Regions from separate parts of the Caulobacter sp. GW821-FHT05F04 genome, predicted to be linked through region 3. Evidence: riboswitches for the same ligand, from Rfam matches in the RefSeq annotation. Region 3 holds a riboswitch; each other region holds the start of a gene.
The links. Region 3 has a riboswitch for glycine ahead of AC07R7_RS11245 (TonB-dependent receptor domain-containing protein). Riboswitches for the same ligand answer to the same signal wherever they lie in the genome.

Region 1 (7,352 bases), on a different contig from region 3:
GGCCTGGCCAACCTGCCCAAGGGCGGGTCGGTGGCCGATCTGCGCCGCGTGATCGTGCCGATCTACATCTTCCATCGCTATCAGGTCGACGCGACGGCCAAGCTGGTCGGCGGCGTCGACTTCACCTACGCCGCCGAGGGCGATGGCCGGGAGGCCAGCAAGATCGTTCCGCCCGCCCGCCAGGCCGCCGCCATCGACGCGCTGCTGAGGACGCTGGCGCCCGCCGCGCTGGACCTCTCCGACAAGACCCTGGATGTCCTGACCTCGGGCCAGTCGCAGGGCGCCGACAAGGCCAATGATGTCGAGACCTTCGGCCAGGGGCCGGTCTTCGACCTCCCCGCGACCGCCGACGTCGCCGCCGACCTCGTCTGGGGCGACCTGTTCGCGCCGGCGCGCCTGAACCGTCTCATGGAGGCCAAGCGCCGCGATCCGGCCCAGCCGGGTGTCGAGGGGCTGTTGGACAAGGCCCTGGCCTTCGCCGCCTTCGATGGCAAGGCGACGGGCCGCCAAGCCGAGCTGGCGCGTCGCGTCCGCCAGAGGATGGTGGTCAACCTGGCCAACGCCTTGGGCGACAAGGACCTGTCCCCGACCGCGGCCACCGTGATCCGCGCGCGTCTGGCCGACTGGGGCAAGGGCCTCAAGGCCGTGACCGCAAGCGACGCCGCCGACCGCGCCCAGGCTCGCGCCCTGGCTGGTGTCGTCACCGATGAAAGCGGCGACCGCCTGGCCGGGCTGATCGAGGAAGGCAAGGCCAAGGTCGTCATCCCGCCCGGCCCGCCGATCGGCGAGGACGACTGGTTTGGGGGCATCGGCCTCTGACGTGGCAGGCCGTGCTTGACTCGCACGGCCGCCTCCCGCATCACCCCGAAGACCCTCGCGGGAGACATCGGGATTCGCTCCCGAGGCCGAAGGCGCAACCGCCCCGGAAACGCTCAGGCAAAAGGACCGCGCGGGTTTAGGAACGCTGGAAAGAGGCCTCCCGAAAGGGCGGCTCGCCGAAGGAGCAAGGCCAAACCCGTCCGGCAGAGGGGCGAGGCCGGAATCTCTCAGGTCCAAGGGACAGCGGGGGCGACTTGCCGGCGGACGCCGGTCCCGTCGCCGACCCCGCTTGGAGCCTGTCCAGTGTCCGATCAAGACCTCAAGAAGACCCCGTTGTACGAGGCCCACGTGGCGCTTGGCGCGCGCATGGTGCCGTTCGCCGGCTACTCGATGCCGGTGCAGTACAAGGACGGGGTGCTGAAGGAGCACCTCTGGACCCGCGAGCACGCCGGCCTGTTCGACGTCTCGCACATGGGCCAGGCGCGCCTGCGCGGTAAGAACCCGGCCAAGAGCTTCGAGAAGGTGGTCTCGGCCGACTACCAGGGCCTGAAGGCCGGCAAGCAACGCTATGGCGTGCTGCTGAACGCCGAGGGCGGGATCATCGACGACCTGATGACGGCGCGCCCCGACAACGACGGCCTGTTCGTGGTGGTCAATGGCGCCTGTAAGGACAACGACTACAAGATCATCGCCGAGGCCCTGGCCGGCGAGGCCACGGTGACCCGCCTGGAGGACCGCGCGCTGCTGGCGCTGCAAGGTCCGCAGGCCGCCGCCGTCCTGGCCGCTCATGTTCCGGAAGCCGCCGGCATGGTGTTCATGGACACGCTGGCCCTGACCGCCTTCGGCGTCGACGCGATCATCTCTCGCTCGGGCTATACGGGCGAGGACGGCTACGAGATCTCGGTCCCGGCCGACGCCGCCGAGCGCATCTGGAACACCCTGCTGGCCGACGAGCGCGTCAAGCCGATCGGCCTGGGCGCGCGCGACAGCCTGCGCCTGGAAGCGGGCCTGCCGCTGTACGGCCATGACCTGGACGAGACGGTCTCGCCAATCGAGGCCGGTCTGAACTTCGCGGTCGGCAAGTCGCGCCGCGAGGCTGGCGACTATCTGGGCGCGGCCCGGATCGCCAAGGAACTGGCCGGCGAGCTGTCGCGCGTCCGCGTCAATCTGAAGGTGCTGGAAGGCGCGCCGGCCCGCGAAGGCGCCGAGATCGCCGACGAAGCGGGCAATGTCATCGGCAAGGTGACCAGCGGCGGCTTCGCCCCCAGCCTGGGCTTCCCCATCGCCATCGGTTTCGCCCCGCCGGCCTATGCGGCCGTGGGGACGAAGCTCAAGGTCATCGTTCGTGGAAAGGCCGCCGCCGCTGAAGTGGTCGCCACCCCGTTCGTCGCCAACCGTTACGTCCGCAAACTCTAATCAAGGGCCCAGGCAATGCGTTTCACCAAAGATCATGAATGGGTCATCGTCCAGGGCGACGTGGCCACCGTCGGGATCACCGCCTACGCCGCCGAGCAGCTGGGCGACGTGGTGTTCGTCGAGACGCCCGAGGCCGGCAAGGTCGTCAAGCAGGGCGAGCAACTGGCCGTCGTCGAAAGCGTCAAGGCCGCCTCCGACGTCTACGCCCCGGTGTCGGGCGAGGTCGTCGAAGGCAATGCCGAGCTGGGCGATGCGCCGGAAACCGTCAACGCCCTGCCGGAAAGCGGCGGCTGGTTCGCCAAGATCAAGCTGAGCAACCCGGCCGAGGTCGACGCCCTGATGGACCGCGACGCGTACGAAGCGTTCCTGAGCACGCTCTAGCTCCACCGCCGTAGACACCCCCCATCCCCGCCCCTTCCCCCATTGAGGGGGAAGGGAGAAGGACCGAAAGATGCGTTACCTCCCCCTGACCCCCGAAGACCGCGTCGAGATGCTCGGCGCGATCGGCGTCAAGTCGATCGACGACCTGTTCATCGACGTGCCGGCCTCGGCCCAGCGTTCCGGAACCGTCGACCTGCCGCTGCACGCCGGCGAGATCGAGGTCGAGCGCGAGATGGCCGGCCTGGCTCGTCGCAACCGCTCGGCGGGGGAGGGACCGTTCTTCTGCGGGGCCGGCGCCTATCGCCACCACGTGCCCGCCACGGTCGACCACATCATCCAGCGGTCGGAATTCCTGACCAGCTACACGCCCTATCAGCCGGAAATCGCCCAGGGCACGTTGCAGGTGCTGTTCGAATTCCAGAGCCAGGTCGCGGCCCTGACCGGCATGGAGGTGGCCAACGCTTCGCTCTATGACGGTTCGACCGGCGCGGCCGAGGCGGTGATGATGGCCCAGCGCGTCACCCGCCGGAACAAGGCGGTGATGTCGGGCGGTGTCCATCCGCACTATGTCGAGACCATCGAGACCCTGGCCCACGCGGCCGGCGTCATGACTCAGGCGATGGCTCCGGCCATCGACGCCGAGGACGCCGTGATCGCCGCCATCGACGCCGACACCGCCTGCGTCGTCGTCCAGACCCCGAACGTGTTCGGCACGGTCACCGACGTGACCCGGATCGCCGAGGCCGTCCAGGCGGCCGGCGCGCTGCTGATCGTGGTGACCACCGAGGCGGTCTCGTATGGCCTGCTGAAGTCGCCCGGCGAGATGGGCGCCGACATCGCCGTGGCCGAGGGCCAGTCGATCGGCAACGGCCTGAACTTCGGCGGCCCCTATGTCGGCCTCTTCGCCTGCAAGGAGAAGTTCGTCCGCCAGATGCCGGGCCGCCTGTGCGGCGAGACCGTCGACGCCGATGGCAAGCGCGGTTTCGTTCTGACCCTGTCGACCCGCGAGCAACATATCCGCCGCGACAAGGCCACTTCGAACATCTGCACCAACAGCGGTCTCTGCGCCCTGGCCTTCTCGATCCACATGAGCCTGCTGGGCGAGACTGGCCTGCGCCAGCTTGCCGCCCTGAACCACCAGAAGGCGGTCGCCCTGCGCGACGCCCTGAAGGCCGTGCCGGGCGTCGAGATTCTGACCCCGCGCTTTTTCAACGAGTTCGCGATCAAGCTGCCGAAGGATGCGGCCGAGGTCGTCGAGACCCTGGCCGGCCATGGCGTCATCGCCGGCGTGCCGTTCTCGCGCCTCGACGCGGACGCGGGCCTGAACGACGTGCTGCTGGTCGCGGCCACCGAGACCACGCTCGATATCGACATCCCCTTCTTCGCCAAGATCCTCACCAAGGCGGTGGCCCAATGAGCATGAACAACGTCGGCCGCCCCACGCGTCCCGAAACCGCGAACGACGCCGCCACCGGCCACGAGACCCTGACCGGCGGTCGTGGTCTCCTTCAGGACGAGGCCCTGATCTTCGAACTGGACGGCTGGAACAAGACCGGCGTCGACCTGCCGGAAGCCGCCGCCCCGTCGAGCGACCTGGCCGGCCTGCTGCGCGCCGAGCCCATCGGCCTGCCGGGCCTGTCGGAGCCCGAAGCCGTCCGCCACTACGTGCGCCTTTCCCAGAAGAACCATGCCATCGACCTGGCGCTGTATCCGCTGGGCTCGTGCACGATGAAGCACAACCCGCGCCTGAACGAGAAGATGGCGCGGCTGCCGGGCTTCTCGGACATTCACCCGCTGCAGCCGCAGTCGACCGTGCAGGGCGCCCTGCAGCTGATGGACCGTCTGGCCCACTGGCTGAAGACCCTGACCGGCATGCCGGCCGTGGCCCTGACGCCGAAGGCCGGCGCCCACGGCGAGATGTGCGGCATGCTGGCCATCCGCGCGGCCCACGAAGCCAACGGTCAGGGCCACCGCAAGACGGTGCTGGCTCCGACCAGCGCCCACGGCACCAACCCGGCCACGGCGGCCTTCGTCGGCTACACTGTCGTCGAGATCGCCCAGACGGAAGACGGCCGGGTGGACATGGCGGACCTGGAGTCCAAGCTCGGCGACCACGTCGCGGCGATCATGGTCACCAACCCCAATACCTGCGGCCTGTTCGAGCGCGACGTCGTCGAGATCGCCCGGCTGACCCACGCGGCCGGAGCCTACTTCTATTGCGACGGCGCTAATTTCAACGCCATCGTCGGCCGGGTTCGTCCTGGCGACCTGGGCGTCGACGCCATGCACATCAACCTGCACAAGACCTTCTCGACGCCCCACGGCGGCGGCGGTCCGGGCGCTGGTCCTGTGGTGCTGTCGGAGGCTTTGGCGCCCTTCGCGCCGACGCCCTGGCTGGTCCACGGCCACGACGGCTTCACCCTGGTCGAGCACGCCGGCGAAGAGGGGGCCAAGACCGCCCTTGGCCGCATGAGCGCCTTCCACGGCCAGATGGGCATGTATGTCCGCGCCTACGCCTACATGCTCAGCCACGGGGCCGACGGCCTGCGGCAGGTGGCCGAGGACGCCGTTCTCAACGCCAACTACATCAAGGCCCGCCTGAAGGACGTGATGAGCCCGGCCTTCCCGGATGGTCCGTGCATGCACGAGGCCCTGTTCGACGACAGCTGGCTGGAAGGCACCGGGGTGACCACGCTCGACTTCGCCAAGGCGATGATCGACGAAGGCTTCCACCCGATGACCATGTACTTCCCGCTGGTCGTCCACGGCGCCATGCTGATCGAGCCGACCGAAACCGAGAGCAAGCAGGAGCTGGATCGCTTCATCGAGGCGCTTCGCCTGCTCGCCGGCGCGGCCAAGGCGGGCGATACGGAGCGCTTCAAGGGCGCGCCGTTCCACGCTCCGCTCCGCCGCCTCGATGAGACCCTGGCGGCCCGCAAGCCCCGGTTGAGGTGGAAACCTGTGGCCGCGGCGCCACTAGCCGCTGAATAGCAAATTCCATACCCCCCTTGCGACGGCAGGGCGCCTTTACGGCGCCCTGTTGTCTCCACATATCGGGGGGGCGCATCCGGGCTGACTGGCTTTTCCAGGGAGCAAGCGGCGCGCAAGCCCGTTTCGTCCTCCCATGACTGCTTTCGCACTCACCATGCCGCGCGCCCAACGCACCGCCGATGACCTCGCCCGCGAGCTCGTCGCGCGTTTTCTGCGCGTCATTCTGGTGACACTGGGTATGCTGCTGGTCATCGGCGGCATACTGATCGCGCCGCTGCCCGGCCCCATGGGGCTGCCGCTGACCGTGGTCGGCCTGATGCTGGTGCTGCGCAATTCGTTCAAGGCCCGCAAGCAGTTCGTCCGCTTCCAGCACGCCCACCCCAAGCTGATCTTCCCGCTGCGCCGCCTGCTGCGCCGCGAGCCGGAAGTCGTGCTGGTGGCCTGGCAGCAGGCCCTGCGCGTCGAGCGCCTGATCGTGCCGCGCAGGTGGCGGGTGGCCGTTCGCTGGCGCAAGTCCCTCAAGCAGCGCGCCGTGAAGCGCAGCCAAAGGTGAGCGCGGTCGCCACGATTGACGATATTAAGCACAAGGTCCGCCGCCGCGCGCGGCTGGCCCTGCTGCTGCGCGAGTCCGCCGCCCGCACTTTCCGCTGGATCGCCATCGGCTTCGGCACGCTGGTGATCCTGGCCGGAGCGGTGCTGACGCCGCTGCCGGGGCACCTGGGCCTGCCGCTGCTGGTCATCGGGCTGATGATCGTGCTGCGCTACTCGTTCGCCGCGCGAAAGACCTTCATCCGCTGGCAGAAGCGCCACCCCAAGCTGGTCTTCCCGATCCGCCGCCTGATGCGCCGCGAGCCCGAAGTGCTGCTGGTCGTCTGGCAGCAGATGCTCCGTACCGAGAAGATGGTCCTGCGCCGCGCCCGCTGGCGCCTGCTGAAGAAGACCCGCAAGCGCGTGAAGAAGTACGTCGCGCGGAAGATGGCGAAGACGGCCTAGGGACGGGCGTCGGCTTTCGGGCCAAGTTGGACGTTGGAGCGAGGCCGGCCTCATCCTATTTGCTTGCTATGGTGGGCTCCGCCTCAACATAGTCTTGGCATGACCGACGCGCACACGTTGAACATCGCCGCCCACGTCTCGACCGGGGCGCTGGCCCTGCTCATCGGTCTCATACCGTTGTTCTGCCGCAAAGGCGGTCCGCTGCATCGCTGGTCGGGGCGCGCCACCGCGGGATTGGGTCTTGTGGTCCTGTCCAGCGCGGTGCTGGCGGTGATCCTGTTTCGACCGCCGGCGCCGCTGGTCGCCGCGACCCTCACGGCCGGGTATCAGTATCTCAGCGGCTTGCGGACCTTGTCGCTCAACCGGCGCGGGCCACGCCTGCCGGACACCCTGCTGTCGACCCTGGGCGTGGGGATGGCTCTGCTCGTGGCTTTCCAGATGGGGCGAGGCACGGCGTCCTGGACCCCGGCCATTGGCTACACGACCATCGGCTATCTGCTGACGATGACGGCCTATGATCTAAGCCGGTCGCTGTGGGTCGGGGCCTGGTATCGCTGGGTCCGTCCTCTGGATCACGGCGTGAAGATGATCGGCTTCTACTTCGCCATGCTTTCAGCCGGGGTGGGCAATCTGCTGGCCGAGTGGCAGCCGCTGAGCCAGGTTCTGCCATCCGCTGTCGGTATGGCGATGATGATCGGCTTCGTCATCTGGTACGGCCTGCATCCCATCCGCCCCGGCGCTGAAAGCCGGGC
Region 2 (7,352 bases), on a different contig from region 3:
GCGAACAGCACCAGCGCCGACGCGTGGCCGGCCTCGGCGACCTTCTGGGCGATCAGCCCGCCCATCGAATGGCCGAAGACCAGCGGCTTCTTGCCGGTCTCCTTGGCCAGGGTCTGGGCCAGGGCGCTCATCTCGGCGACATAGTCGGCCAGAGAGAGGCCGACCAGACCCGCGCGCGGACCTTCGACCGTGCGCACCGCCGATCGGATGGTCGGCGCCTCCACGCGATAGCCTTCGGCCTTCAGCCGCGCGGCGACGGGACCCCAGACGTCCCCCGCGCAGCCATAGCCGTGAATCAGCAGGACCGTATTCGCCATTCGATACTCCCCAGCGCGGGAGATCAGCCGCCGCGCGCGAACTCCTGGAACGCGGCGACCACAGCTTCGTAGACCCCGCGCTTGAAGGGTACGATCAGTTCGGGTGCTTCGTCGAGCCTGCCCCATTTCCAGGCGTCGAACTCGACGTGCGCGTCCGCTTCCAGATCGATCTCGGCCTCGTCGCCGATGAAGCGATAGGCGAACCAGACTTGCTTCTGCCCCAGCCAGCCGCGCGAGCGCTTCTCGTTGGCCAGCACCTCGGGCGGAAAGTCGTACGTGATCCAGCCTTCGGTGCGTCCCAGAAGTTCGACGGAGCTGACGCCGGTCTCCTCGGCCAGCTCGCGCCGGGCGGCGGCCTCCAGGTCCTCGCCTTCGTCGACCCCGCCTTGCGGGAACTGCCAGTTGTAGGGCGGGGGCTGTTTGTGGCGGCGACCCAGCCAGACGCGGCCGTCCGGATGGAACAGGACGACGCCGACGTTCGGTCGGTGCTTGGGATGGTCGAGCTCGGTCATGCCGAGCCTTTTTCCACGAGTTCTAGCGGTGCGCCAGGGCTGACGCCGGGGCCAGCTGCATGCCGCGCGCCTGCAGGCCGGCGGCCCAGATACGCACCTGGTTGATCGTCACCGGATAGGCGAAGCCCGAGCCCAGCGCCTGTCCGCGACCGGCCGCGCCGGTCTCAAGGGCCTTGAGCTGAGTGTCGATGGCGCCGGCCGAGAGCTCGTCGTCGATCACGCGGTCGGCCGAGGCGCGCGGGATCGGGCCGGCGCGGCGGGCGGCCAGGCCGTCGTCGACGAAGGCCAGGCCCCGCGACTTGAGCACGCCGTTGAAGGTGGCCATCGCCTGGTCGTTGTCGACGAAGCGGGCGCCCAGATAGTTCGACAGGCCGAAATAGCCGGTGGCGCGCGACATCAGCCATTCCAGCTTGCGCACGGTGTCTTCGGGCCTGTTGGCGGCGATCAGGGTGTAGGGACCCGGATCGTTGGCCGGATAGTCGGCCGGCTCCATCGGGGTCTCGAGCAGCACCTCGTGGCCATGGGCGCGGGCCAGGTCGATCCAGCCCTGCAGGCCCTCGGCATAGGGCGCGAAGGACAGGGTGATCTCGCCCGGCAGGGTCTCGATCGCCGCGCGGGTGGTCTGGGCGTTGAGGCCGAGCCCTCCGATGACCATCGACACCTTGGGGCGGCCGTTGGGCGTGAAGGGGCGAGCATAGGCCTCGGCCGCGGTGCGGCCGTCGGCGCCGATGATCGGCAGAGGGCCGCCGCCGGGGCCCGGCGCGGTCAGGCCGGCGATCGGGGCCTGGGCCAGGCCCGGGCCCTGCTGGATCGGCGGCAGGTTCTGCAGGCCCTCGGCGGCCGGCGCCTTGCCCTCTTCGGGCTTCACCGGGGCGAAGGGATTGGCCGACAGGTCCAACTGGCCGGGCGCCAGTTCGGCCCCGTGCGGATCCTCGCCGCCCAAGCCCTCGCGCCAGCCCTCCGGCGCGTTCTTGGTGGCGCCGATCTTGGTCAGCTCCAGGCGAATCACCGGCGAGCCGGCGTGCGGGTCGCTGGTGATCAGAACCAGCGTCGCCAGCGAGGCCAGGAACAGGCAGGCCGCGCCGCTGGCGCCGATGAAGGGATTGCTGACCGCGGCCATCAGCTTGGCGCGCAGGTCGCCGGACCCGCCCGGAGCGGGCGCGGCGGCGGCATAGGCGGGCTTACGCGAAAAGGATACGGCCATGACCTCTTAAGGCTAGCGGGCAAGCTTCGAATATATGGTTAACGAGGTATGGCCGTATGGCGTTCTGATGACCTTCTGGCCGCGGCGCGGCGACGCGGGCGCCGCTGAAATTGGCGTTTTCTGCAATCGCCGCAGGCGTTGAACGCTGAGTGCGGTCACGGGCGGTCTGATCGGTTGACGGGCGCGGCCCCGGCTCCTTCCCTGGAGTCCTCTCGCGGGAGAGATCGGGCCCCGGCCCGGCGCTGAAGGCGAAACCGCCCCGGAAACGCTCAAGCAGAAGGACCGCGCGAGATGTTGAACGCTGGAAAGCAGGGCGCGTAACGCCCTCGCCGAAGGAGCAAGGCGACCGCCCGTCCATCGGAGGCGGGGCGCTGAATCTCTCAGGCCCAAGGACAGCGGGGGTGCGAAGGCGAGCCGTCCCGGCCCGCTCAGACCCACGCGTGCGCCAATGCAGATCTAGGTATTTCCATATCGATATAGCCAAATGCAATGAACGCGATCGTCGTGCACGACTTTCGTGAGATATCTGTTAGATATATAATATGAATATATTCAAAGTGTTCATAAATCGAACATGGATGCGTAACGTTTCCACTTTGTGATTATGTGGATGCGATCCGAGAAATTCTTAGTTTACCTGCGATGAGGCGTTGATGACGTTGCCCTGGTCAAAATGATCGGGGATAGTCATGACCACTCGCATACCTGCACACGCCGCCGTTCGTCTTAGGGCGCTGCTGCTCGCCGCCTCGGTTCTGGGAAGCGCCACGCCGGTCCTGGCCCAGGAAGCCGACAAGGCGGCCGAACTGGAAACCGTCGTGGTGACCGGAAAGCGCCTGTCGGAAGCCAGCGTCGCCATCGGCACCGACCACGCCACGGCCACCGTTTCGATCACCCGCGAGGCTCTGTTGTCCGCGCCGGCGGGGATCACCGGCCTGAAGATGCTGGAGAGCCTGCCGGGCTTCAACGTCCAGGCCAACGACGCCCTGGGCATGTACGAGTTCGGCAATTCGGTCTCGGTGCGGGCCTTCAACTTCCAGCAGATCGGCTTCCTGCTGGACGGCATCCCGATGGGCCGCAGCGACCAGTTCGGCGGCAGCCCGATCTATCGCTATGTCGACAACGAGAACCTGCTGCGGGTGACCGCTTCGGCCGGGGCCGGCGACGTCGCCCTGCCCAGCTATGCCTCGCTGGGACCCATCGTCGACTACTTCACCCAGGCCCCGTCGGAGGAGATGGGCGGCGCGATCAGCCAGACCTTCGGCAGCGACGACCTGCGCCGCACCTTCCTGCGCCTGGAATCCGGCAAGGTGGGTCCGCTGTCGGGCTATGTCAGCGGTTCTTGGATCAAGGGCGACCTGTGGCGCGGCCCGGGCACGATCGATCGCAAGCACTACGAGGGCAAGCTGCAGTACGACCTGCCCAACGGCGGCGACATCAGCTTCCAGACCGTCCACAACGATTATTTCGACTATGACAGCCCGTCGATCACCAAGGCTCAGTACGCCGGAACGGCGGGCGACGTGTTCGGCCGCCAGGGGCGCTATTTCGCCTATCTGGGCGCGGTGCCCACCTCGGTTCCGTTCGGCACGCCGCTGTCGATCCCGACGGGCAGCTTGCCGGAAGCCGTGGCGGGGGTGCCGTACTCCAACGCCAACTACGCCCAGTACTACAAGTTCGCGGTCAACAAGCGGAAGGACCACCTGTACGGCCTGACGCTGAACACGCCGATCACCGACAACTTCGACCTGACCACCACGGCCTATTACGAGGACAAGGGCGGCTACGGCGTCTCGCCCGAGGCCTATTCGACCTCTAAGTCCAGCTATGACGCCGAGGTCGGCAAGGTGGCCGGCATCGTCGCCCCGCGCGGCATCCAGTACGGCCTCTCCGGCATCGACGGCATCCGCAAGGGCGTCACCGCCAAGGTCGCCTGGCGCCTCGGCTTCAACAAGATCGAGGCCGGCCTCTGGCTGGAGAACGACGACTATCACCGCACCCAGAACCGCTACAACGTCGAGAACGGCAATCCCGACGGCAAGCCGCTGTTCAACGAGCGGGTCCACGCCCAGCGCGACTACAAGTCGCTGCGCGAGACCAAGCAGTTCTTCGTCAAGGACACCGTCACCCTGCTGGACGCCAAGCTGAAGCTGGAGCTGGGCTTCAAGGCCACCGACATCGACTACAAGATCGCCGGCTATCGCAATCCGTTGGACTACATCAACGGCCGCCACCCGATCCTGAAGGACAACTGGAAGGACAGCTTCCTGCCCCAGGTCGGCGCGGTCTACAGCGTGACCGGCCGCGACCAGATCTTCGCCTCGTACTCCGAGAACATGGCCCTGCCGCGCGGCGCCGACGACATCTTCTCGGCCGCCAGCCCGACCGTCGCCGGCCCCGATCCCGAGACCTCGACCAACTGGGAGCTGGGCTACCGCGCCAACCACAAGACGTTCAACGCCTCGATCGTGGCCTACCAGACCGAGTTCAAGAACCGCCTGCAGGCCTTCGCCTCGCTGGTGCCCGGCGGCGGCGGCACGACCGAGACCTTCTACCAGAACGTCGGGGCGGTGAAGGCCAAGGGCGTCGAGTTCAGCGGCCAGTGGAAGCCGGAGATCTTCGCCGGCAAGGCCTATTTCAACGCCAACGTCTCGTACAACGACGCCAAGTTCCAGGACGACGTCCTGAACTACCGCGCCAGCACCACGGCCGCGCCGGCCACCCTGGCCGTCGCCGGCAAGAAGGTGCCGGACTTCCCCGACTGGGTGTTCCAGGGCGGCGTGACGCTGGAGCCGTTCGATGGCCTGCTGATGAACGTCTCGGCCCGCCACCTGGAGAGCCGCTTCACCAACTTCGTCAACAGCGAGAAGGTCGGCGGCTACACCATCGTCAACGCCTATATCGACATCGGCGACGGCTTCGCGGCCGGGCCGTTCAGCCAGGTCAAGGCGCGGGTCAACATCGATAACCTGTTCGACAAGGACTATCTGGGCACGATCAACACCACGGTGAACACGCCGGCCAGCTTCCGTCCGGCCCCGCCGCGCACGATCCAGTTCACGATCTCCGCCGACTTCTAGTCCCCGCCCTCCGGTCGGCCTCTGCAAAGGCCGGCCGGACCCTTTTCGAGCGTACTCATGACCCGTTTCCTCCTCGCCACGACCGCCGCCCTGGCCCTGGTCGCCGGCGCCGCGCCCATGACGGCCTGGGCCGCCGATCCGGCCGCCGCGCGCAAGCTGCACGAGGGCCTGCTGACCCTCGACACCCACCTGGACACCCCCGCCAATTTCGGCCGGCCGGGCTGGGACATTCTCGATCGCCATTCCGCCGACAAGGACGGCTCGCAGATCGACTATCCGCGCATGGTCGAGGGCGGGCTGGACGGCGGCTTCTTCGCCATCTTCACCAACCAGGGACCGCGCACGCCCGAGGCCACGCGCGCCGCCCGCGACGCGGCGATCATCCGCGGCGTCGAGATCCGCGAAATGGTCGCCAAGCACGGCGACAAGTTCGCCCTGGCCCTGAAGGCCGACGACGCCGAGCGCATCGCCGCCCAGGGTAAGCGCGTGGTCTTCGTCAGCGTCGAGAACAGCTATCCGATGGATGGCGACGTCACCCTGCTGTCGACCTTCTACGCGCTGGGCGTGCGGATCTCGGGCCTGGCCCACTTCAAGAACAACGACATGGCCGACAGCTCGACCGACACGCCCGAGTGGCATGGCCTGTCGCCGCTGGGCAAACAGTTCGTCGCCGAGGCCAACCGCCTGGGCGTGGTGCTGGACGGTTCGCACTCGTCCGACGAGGTGCTGGATCAGCTGATCGCCCTGTCCAAGACGCCGGTGATCCTGACCCACTCGGGCTGCAAGGCGGTGTTCAACCATCCGCGCAATGTCGACGACGCCCGCATCAAGGCCCTGGCGGCTAGCGGCGGCGTCATCCAGGTCGACGCCTATTCCAGCTACCTGATCGAGACGCCCAAGAACGCCGAGCGCGACGCGGCCATGGCGGCGCTACGGGCCAAGGCGGGCGCGCGGGCCAAGATGACCGAGGCCGAACGCGCGGGCTTCATGGCCGAGATGAAGGCGATCGACGCCAAGTACCCCGTCCCGAAGGCGACCTTCGAGGACTTCATGAACCACCTGAACCACGCGCTGAAGGTGGCCGGCGTCGACCACGTCGGGATCGGCATCGACTTCGACGGCGGCGGCGGGGTGACCGGTCTGAACGACGCCTCGGACTACTGGAAGATCAGCGAGCGCCTGCTGGCCGAGGGTTACACCCGCGACGACTTGGCCAAGATCTGGGGCGGCAACGTCCTGCGGCTGCTGCGCGCGGCCGAGGCGGCCAAGGCGGCTTAAAGTCGTGCTCTAGCCGCTCAACAGCTTGTCATCCCGGCCGCAGCGAAGCGGAGAGCCGGGACCCAGGGGCCACTGGCAGTGCGCCGGCCGCTGGGTCCCGGACAGCCTCTTCGAGGCTTCCGGGATGACAAGGATTTTTGGCTTTGAATTTGTTGAAGACCCGAGGCTTTGTCCCGAACGAAAAGCGCCGCCCCGGTTTCCCGGAGCGGCGCTGATCGGATCGAGGAAGGCGAAGGCCTATTTGTTCTCGCTGACCGGCTTGCCGCTCGCCGCGGCGGCCGCCTTGGCGGTGACCTCGGCGACCTTGGCCGCCGGCTTGGGCAGCTTCGGCGTATTGGCGACGCCGCCGGCGTTCAGCACGGCGATGGCGCGCTGCAGCTGGAAGTCGCCCTTCTTGTCGTCGAAGGCGGTCGGCGGGGCTTCGGCCGGGGTGTGGACGCCCACGCGGCTCTTGCCCTCGTCGGCGTTCAGCGCGTTCTTGAAGCTGGCCTCGCTGAACCAGACGCGGTTGGCGATGTCCTGGGCCTGGTCGCGGGTCTGGGCGACCTCGAGGTCCGGGGCGATGCCGGTCTTCTGGATCGAGCGGCCCGACGGCGTGAAGTACTTGGCCGTGGTCAGCTTCAGGGCGCCGTCGGCCCCGCCGCGCAGCGGGATCACGGTCTGCACCGAACCCTTGCCGAAGCTGGTCAGGCCGACCAGTTCAGCGCGGTGGCGATCCTGCAGGGCGCCGGCGACGATCTCAGCGGCCGAGGCCGAGCCCTGGTTGATCAGCACGACCATCTTCATGCCGTTCAGCAGGTCGCCGGGACGAGCATTGTAGCGCTGGATGTTGCGCGGATCGCGGCCGCGCTGGCTGACCACCTCGCCGCCGTCCAGGAACACGTCGGCCACGCCGACCGCCTGGTCCAGCAGGCCGCCCGGATTGTTCCGGAGGTCGAGGATCAGGCCCTTCATCTTCGGG
Region 3 (7,352 bases):
CCTGGGTCGAGACGCGCTCGAAGTCGATCGTCGGATAGGCCTCGGTGTTGAAGCGGCCCATGGTGAACGAGGTCTGTCCCGCCGCCGCCAGGGCCGACTTCACCGCCGTCGGCAGATAGGCGTTGTCCGACTTGATCGTCAGGTTGCCGCGGTTGTGGTCCCCGAACCAGATGTAGTTGTTCCACATCCGTGAGCGGCGCAGCTCGGCCGTCATCTTGATCTTGTCGGTCAGGTCGTAGGTGACGCTGGCCATGGCGGCGTAGCGCTTCTGCGGCGTGACGAGGGGCGAGAGGTCGTCGTTCGAAGGGCCTTCGCCGCCGACCGAGTTGGTGCCGATCACCGTGCCGGCGTTGAAGGTGCGCAGGCTACCGTCGGGATTGAAGGCCTGGCCCTTCAGCACGCCCGACATGATCAGGCCGCCGTAGGCCGCGTTCGAGAAGCCGACGTTGGGGGCCAGGATGAAGCGGCCCGCGCCGTTCGACACCGTGGCCCAGCGGCCGATGTTCGGCCGGCTGTTCTTCGGGATGACCCCGTCATTGTCGATGTACTCGCCGCCGATCACGAAGTGGCCGCGGCCGTCGGCGAAGCTCTTGCCCGCCGCCGCCTCGAGGCGGACCTGCTTGGCGTCATGGTACGAGGACTCGCCCGCCTCCACGCCCAGCTTCAGGCCGGTGAACGTGCGGTCGATGCTGATGTTGACCACGCCGGCCACGGCGCCGGAGCCCCAGGCGGCCGAAGCGCCGCCGGTCACGACGTCGACGCCCTTGGTCAGGACGCTAGGGATCAGGTTCAGGTCATTGTCGCCCGAGAAGCGGCGGCCATCCAGCAGCACCAGGGTGCGGCTGATGCCGAGGCCGCGCAAGTCGACCGGGGCGTTGCCCGCGCCCGTGTTGGTGCCGGTGGTCTGGGCCGAGGTCGTGGCGCGGAACTGCGGCAGGTCGTTCAGGGCCGCGGCGATGTTCGGACGGGCGCCGACGCTCAGGTCCTGGGCGGTGACCCGCACCGTCGGGGTGGGCGCCTCGAAGCCGGCGCGGTCGATGCGCGAGGCCGTGACGATGATCTCACCGACGCTGGTGTCGTCGGTCTTGGCGGCGCCCTGGGCGGCGTCCTGGGCGAAGGCGGCGCCGTGCAGGGCCAGGACGGCGGGAACCAGGCTGCAACCCAGCAGCAGTCCCCGGCGAGTTTGGCGTGAAAGAGTCAAGGTAAGATCCCCTATGTTTCAGCAGTCGACAGTCGCTCTCTCCCGCGCGCCCGCTTGTTCGGTCGCGTCGGTCGCGGCGCTCGGAAAGACGTGCGCCTTCCCGGACTCCGCCAGGCGGTTCCTCTGCCCCCGCTGTCCCTTGGCCTGAGAGATTCAGACGCGGTCGCGCCCTTGCTCCTTCGGCGAGGCCGCTCACTTGTGGAGCGGTCCTGCTTTCCAGCGTCCTCGTGCTCTGCGGTCCCTGTTGCCTGAGCGTTTCCGGGGCGGTTGCGCCTTCGGCGTCGGGCTGACCCGATCTCTTCCGCGAGAGCCAGGCCAGTACGACCGGCTCGCCCCATCGCGTCAAAGCGTCGAAATCCGGTACAATGTTGCCCGGCGCGCGATGAGGACGAAAGGAATCCCCCTGAGCTCAACCGGTGGGCACGACGCGCGTTCGTCCGTCGCCGCGCGATCCGCGAAGGTGACAGGTCGGTGACAGCTTGGGCTCATCGAACACAGCGGCAAAAACCGCCAAGCTTTCGTGAAACTGTCCGAAAATGATGATTTTTCAGGCAGATTTTGATCTATATTTAGGCAACATCAACGGTCGCGGGCGGCTTTCCAGCGCGCCAGCAATTCGGCGCGCCGCCCCTGGTCGAAATTGGCCAGTAGGGCGGGACCGACACGGATCGGCCGGCCGGCCGCGCCCAGCGCCGGCGCGCCGCCGGCGGGACGGATCGGCGTCAACCTGGCCTGGGCCAGTCGCCTCTGCCCTTCGTCCGACATCAGATAGTCCAGAAACAGCCGGGCCGCCTTCGGATGCGGCGCCGAACGGGTGATGAAGGCCACGCGCGAGAGCGACAGGTGATAGTCGCTGGGCACGACATAGCCGATGTCGGCGTTGCGATGGCGCGCCCACCAGTCGGCGTAGAAGCCGTTCATGTCGTAGGCCAGATCGTGCGCGCCCGACAGGCTGGTCAGCAGCGGCGCGCCCGGGACGAACAGGCCCGGCTCCGATTTGGCCAACGCGTCATACAACGCCCAGGCGTCCGGATAGGCCTGCAGGTCGCTCGACAGGTACATGAACCCGACCCCACTCTTTTCGGGGTCGTACATGGCGATCTTGCCGCGCCAGCGTTCGGGGTCGGCGCGCAGGGCCGCCAGCAACTCGGCGTGGCTGCGCGGCACCTCCGACTCCTTCAGCGCCTTCCTGTTGTAGGCGAAGACGATCGGCTCGGCCGTCACGCCGAAGCCCTGGTCGCGCCAGACGGCCCAGGCCGGCAGGCCCTTGGCCTCCGGACTGCGATAGGTCTGGGCGTAGCCGTCGTTGATCAGCTTGACCTGGATGTCCATCGACGAACTCCAGGCCACGTCGGCGACCGGCGCGCCCGCGTCCGTCTCGGCGATAAGGCGCGCCTGCATCGGTTTGGCGGCCAACTCGACGAAGCGGACCTTGATCTTGGGAAAGCGCTCGCGGAAGCCCTCGCCAATCACCTGGTGGACATCGGTGTTGAGATAGACGACGAGCTCGCCTTCGCGCTCCGCGGCGCGAATATCCCAGCCGCTGGTCGCCTGTCCGATCGACTTCGGCGCGCAGCCGGCCAGCGCGGCCGCCAGGGCCAGCGCCGCCACGATCGCTAGCGCCCCGCGTCTCTTGACCTGATGAGACAATCGGCGTCGGATGATGATCTCCCCTGCGTGTTCGGTTCCTACATCCCCGATGAAGATACTGGTTGTCGAGGATGATCCGCCTCTGCGTCGCTCCCTGACCGCGACGCTGGAGAGCGAAGGGCACGAGCCCGTCTGCGCCGAAACCGGCGAGGCCGCCCTGGCCCTGGCCCTGGCGCATGGGGCCGACTTCGACGCCGTCGTCCTGGACATCGGCCTGCCCGACATCGACGGCTTCGAGATCCTGGGCCGGCTGCGCCGCGAGGGCGTGCTGACCCCGATCGTCATGTTGACCGCGCGCGACGCGGTGCGCGATCGCATCGCCGGCCTGGACATGGGCGCGGACGACTATGTGCTCAAGCCGTTCGACCCGTTCGAGCTGGTGGCCCGGGTGCGGGCGGTGGCGCGGCGCAAGGGCGGCTACGCCACCCGGACGGCCCATGTCGGCGCCCTGGTCTGCGACTGGGAGGCCGGCGCGGCCTGGATCGGCGAGCGGCGGCTGGACCTGCGCCCGCGCGAGTGGGCCGTGCTGAAGGCCCTGGCCGCGCGTCCCGGCCGGGTCGTCGAGCGCGACCGCCTGGCCGCCGACGTGTTTCCCGACGAACAGGCCCCCTCGCCCAACGCCCTGGACGTCCATGTCGGCCGACTGCGACGCAAGCTGGCGCCGGACGGCCCGCGCCTGAGTACGCTGCGGGGCGTGGGCTACCGGATCGACCCATGAAGGCCAGGCCTTGGAAGGGCGGCCGTCCCAGCCTGGTCGGGCGCCTGCTGCTGGCGCAGGTCGTCCCCCTGGCCCTGCTGGGCGCGGCGCTCGCCCTGGCCGGCGCCCTGGCCGCCCGCGCGGTCGTGGAGAAGTCTTCCGACCGGCTGCTGGCCGGATCCGTGACCTCGATCGTCGCCCAGATCGGCGTGCGGGACGGTCAGGCCCAGGTGGCCCTGCCGCCCTGGTCCCTGGCCCTGCTGGACAGTCCGGAGCGCGACGCGGTGTTCTACGCGGTGCGCCAGGGTTCGCGCCTGGTCACCGGCTACGATGACCTCCCTCTCCTACCCGCGCCCGCGCCGAACGAGACCAGTTTCAGCTACGCGAAGATGCGCGGCTATGAGGTGCGTATCGCCCAGTCGACGGTGATGGTGCCCGGCGTGCGCGAGCCCGTCGTGGTGGCGGTGGCCCAAAGCCTCGACTCCCGTCGCGCCAGCGTGCGCGAGCTGCTTTCGACGCTGATCGGCCTGCCTGTGCTGCTGGTCGCCGTGGCCGCGGCTCTGGTCGTGCCGGCCGTCGGCTGGGGCCTGGCGCCGCTGCGCCGCCTGACGGCCGATCTGAAGCGCCGCGCCCAGGCCTCGCGCCCGGACCTCGCGCCGATCGACGCCGCCGACACGCCCGCCGAACTGTCGCCGGCCGTCGAAGCCTTCAACCACCTGATGAGCAGCCTGGAGCGCTTCACCCGCGCGCTGGAGCGCTTCTCGGCCGACGCCTCCCATCAGTTGCGCACGCCCTTGTCGGTCATCGTCGCCAACCTCGCCCTGCTGGAGCGCTCGGCCGCCACGCCGCGCGACAAGGCCCTGCTGGGCGACTCGCGAGACGCGGCGGCCAACCTGCGCCAGGTGCTGACGCAGTTCCTCGCCCTGGCCCGCTCGGAGGCGACCGCGGCCGATGGCGAGGCCGATCTCGCCGCCCTGCTCAAGACGATCCAGGTCGAAGCCGCCCGCGCGTTTCCCGAGGTCGAACTGCTGACGCGCCTGCCCGCCGATCTGGGGCTCGCGCGCGGCAACGCGGTGCTGATCGGCGAGGTTCTGCGCAATCTGGTCTTCAACGCCTGCGCCTATGGCGGGGGCAAGGTGCGTATCGTCGCCAGGATGGACGGAGACGGACCCAGGGTCGTGATCTGGGACCGCGGCCCCGGACTGGACCAAGACGCGCTGCGCAACGTGTTCGCGCCCTTCAACCGGGGGAGCGCGGGCCAAGGGTCGACCGGCGCGGGCCTGGGCCTGGCCATCGTGCGCTCGATCACCCGGCGCCTGGACATCGATCTCGAACTGCGCGCCCGCCATCCCAGGCCGGGCCTGGTCGCCGACCTTCGCTTCCCCGCGGGATAGCATCAAGGAGACGCCGTAGCGTCGGGAGCGGGCGCTGGCGACAGCGCCGATCAGGCGGATGGCAGGAGCAGGAGTGGCTTCATCCTGGCTCGCCATGCTCACCGGCGCGATGAGTCTCCCCATGCCCAGCTTATCCGGCTGACGAGGGACACTCTGGCGGCCATTCCAGATCCGGCGCCTTGGGACACGGACAGCGCCAGGGCCTTTGGCCTCGGACCTGAAATCCGAGTCGTTGAGGTCAGGCGCGGCGAAACCAGGTGACGCCAATCGCTCCACGGAACGGCCAGCCTGACGTTTCACCCCTGGCCATTACAATAGTTTTTGCTATCCTTTGAATCATCAGAAGGAGGATCCCCTTGAGCATTCATCGCATGACACCCGAAATCGGGGATCCGATCACGCCGATCTCGCCCGGATGGACGGTCCTGGAAGGCGAACCGACGATGTGGACCTGGTTTGAGCACCAATCCGGGGACGGCTCGCTGGTCGAGGGCACGTTCCGCTGCACGCCCGGGACCCTGCGCGCCGAATACTCCTACTACGAGTATGTCGTGATGCTCGAAGGCCGGATCGAGATCACTCCGGACGGCGGTGAGACCGTCGTGGTCAAGGCCGGGGACGCCTTCGCGGTCGAAGCTCACCACAAGGGCGTGTGGAAGGTGACCGAGGCCGTCCACAAGCGCTTCCTGCTCAAGATCAAATAGGGCGTGCGCCTGCCCTAGCACGCTTGGCCGCCGGTCTGGACAAAGCGCTGCTTTTCGCGTTGAGGCGAGACATGAGCCAACAGAATCCAGAAGAGAAAGTTCAAGGTTCGTTCTTCGACTCGCGCGGCATGTCGATCCGGGAGGCCACGGTGCGCTGGGCCCAGGCCCTCAGCGTGATGTTCGATGTCCGGATCGGTGGCGACGTAGACCACTTCCAAGGCCAGGCCGGCGGCTACGCGCTAGATCAGCTGCTGCTCGGACGCAGTCGGTCGACCGCCCAGGCCTTCGACCGGTCTCGCTATCGCACCGCCCGCGATGGGCTTTCGAACTATCTGCTGCAATTCTACGTCGAGGGCGCCTGTGGACAGCGCGACAGCGCCTCGGATGCCTGGACCAGGCCCGGGGACTTGCTGATCATCGACCTTGCCCAGCCGCTGGCCACCGCGGCCAGCGACTTCGAGAACCTCAACCTCTTCATTCCCAGGCGTTTGCTGGCGCCCCTGCTCACAGCCCCGGACACCCTCCATCTGACCGTGCTGCGTCGAGAAGAGCCCCTCGTCGCCCTGCTGCTCGGGCACCTGCGGATGCTGATCGAACTGGCCCCGTCCCTGACGCGCGGCCAGGCCGCCAGCCTGGTGCGTCCCACCGTGGAACTGGCCGCGGCCACGATCAACGGCCAGGTCGATGACGCCTCGGCGACGAGCGCCAACCAGTGTCTGCTGGAACAGATTTGCCACTGCCTCCAAACCCAGCTGACAGACCGCTCGCTTACGGCCGAAGCGGTCGCCAGCCGGTTCGGCATATCCGAGCGCAAACTCTACTACCTGTTCAAGGAGTTGGGCGGATTTTCCGGCTATGTCCGGCAGCGTCGGCTGCACGCCGTGCGCGCGCGGCTGGCCGAGCCGGAGGCCCGGTGCGAGACGATCGCCAGCATATCAGAGGCCCACGGCTTCACCCACCGGTCCAGCTTCGTATCGGCGTTCCGCGGCCTCTACGGAATGACTCCACGCGAGTTCCGCAGCCTGGCGGCCACACGCGCGCCCATGCTCGACGCCAGCTCGCCCGCCGACTGGCGGCGCTGGATCGCCGAGCTGCGCTAGAACGCACAAATCGCCAGGCGAAATTGCGCCCCGCCGCACATTGAGCCCCAGGCGCCCGACGTTCACTTTCCTTTCCCCCATAGCTCCTTTCCTTCCGCGCCTGAGCAAGCGTTCAGGGCAAAGATCGATGAGCATTTCCGGGTCCCAAACCTACACCCGCCATGACGGCGTTTGCCTGTGCGACTGGGACGACGACGCCCGGAACGACTACGCCCGGCTGGTGTCGGACCCGCGCGTGATGGCCTTCATTTCGGATGGAAAGCCTCGATCGTTCGAGCTGGCCGCCAGCGAGGTCGACACTTTCAATCTGGAACTTCAGGCGCGCGGCTGGTCACGCTGGGCGGTCAGACGCGAGGCGACCGGCGCGTTCCTGGGCTATTCGGGCTTCGCGCAAAAGGAATACGGCATCAATTTCGGCCAGCGCTTTTTTCCCAAGCTGTGGCGTTCAAGGGCGCCGATAGCGGCGGCGCATCTGGCCCTGGAGTACGGCTTCCTGAAGCTGGGCTTCGATCAAATCCACACCTTGACCAACTTGAACCACACGATGGCGATCCGGCTGAACCGCAATTATCTGGGCGTCGACGATAGCTATGGCGTCGTCTGCGA

Region 1: it holds a riboswitch for glycine, as region 3 does, so the genes downstream of both, gcvT (glycine cleavage system aminomethyltransferase GcvT) here and AC07R7_RS11245 (TonB-dependent receptor domain-containing protein) in region 3, are expected to answer to the same signal.
Region 2: it holds a riboswitch for glycine, as region 3 does, so the genes downstream of both, AC07R7_RS04760 (TonB-dependent receptor) here and AC07R7_RS11245 (TonB-dependent receptor domain-containing protein) in region 3, are expected to answer to the same signal.

The regions. Positions count from the first base shown of each region.
Region 1 covers NZ_JBWKSF010000002.1:159,297-166,648, forward strand. Annotated here, with positions in the region: gene AC07R7_RS05250 (zinc-dependent metalloprotease) at 1-819, shown strand, start outside; glycine riboswitch at 868-958, shown strand; gene gcvT (glycine cleavage system aminomethyltransferase GcvT) at 1,123-2,235, shown strand; gene gcvH (glycine cleavage system protein GcvH) at 2,251-2,616, shown strand; gene gcvPA (aminomethyl-transferring glycine dehydrogenase subunit GcvPA) at 2,687-4,033, shown strand; gene gcvPB (aminomethyl-transferring glycine dehydrogenase subunit GcvPB) at 4,030-5,607, shown strand; gene AC07R7_RS05275 (hypothetical protein) at 5,741-6,160, shown strand; gene AC07R7_RS05280 (hypothetical protein) at 6,157-6,600, shown strand; gene AC07R7_RS05285 (hypothetical protein) at 6,700-7,352, shown strand, end outside.
Region 2 covers NZ_JBWKSF010000002.1:75,401-82,752, forward strand. Annotated here, with positions in the region: gene AC07R7_RS04745 (alpha/beta hydrolase) at 1-317, opposite strand, end outside; gene AC07R7_RS04750 (RNA pyrophosphohydrolase) at 341-829, opposite strand; gene AC07R7_RS04755 (divergent polysaccharide deacetylase family protein) at 852-2,033, opposite strand; glycine riboswitch at 2,325-2,439, shown strand; gene AC07R7_RS04760 (TonB-dependent receptor) at 2,723-5,113, shown strand; gene AC07R7_RS04765 (dipeptidase) at 5,171-6,391, shown strand; partial or broken gene AC07R7_RS04770 (hypothetical protein) at 6,406-6,538, shown strand; gene AC07R7_RS04775 (S41 family peptidase) at 6,629-7,352, opposite strand, start outside.
Region 3 covers NZ_JBWKSF010000003.1:525,754-533,105, reverse strand. Annotated here, with positions in the region: gene AC07R7_RS11245 (TonB-dependent receptor domain-containing protein) at 1-1,201, opposite strand, end outside; glycine riboswitch at 1,332-1,423, opposite strand; glycine riboswitch at 1,427-1,515, opposite strand; gene AC07R7_RS11240 (ABC transporter substrate-binding protein) at 1,781-2,812, opposite strand; gene AC07R7_RS11235 (response regulator transcription factor) at 2,901-3,569, shown strand; gene AC07R7_RS11230 (sensor histidine kinase) at 3,566-4,942, shown strand; gene AC07R7_RS11225 (cupin domain-containing protein) at 5,299-5,646, shown strand; gene AC07R7_RS11220 (AraC family transcriptional regulator) at 5,718-6,746, shown strand; gene AC07R7_RS11215 (GNAT family N-acetyltransferase) at 6,874-7,352, shown strand, end outside.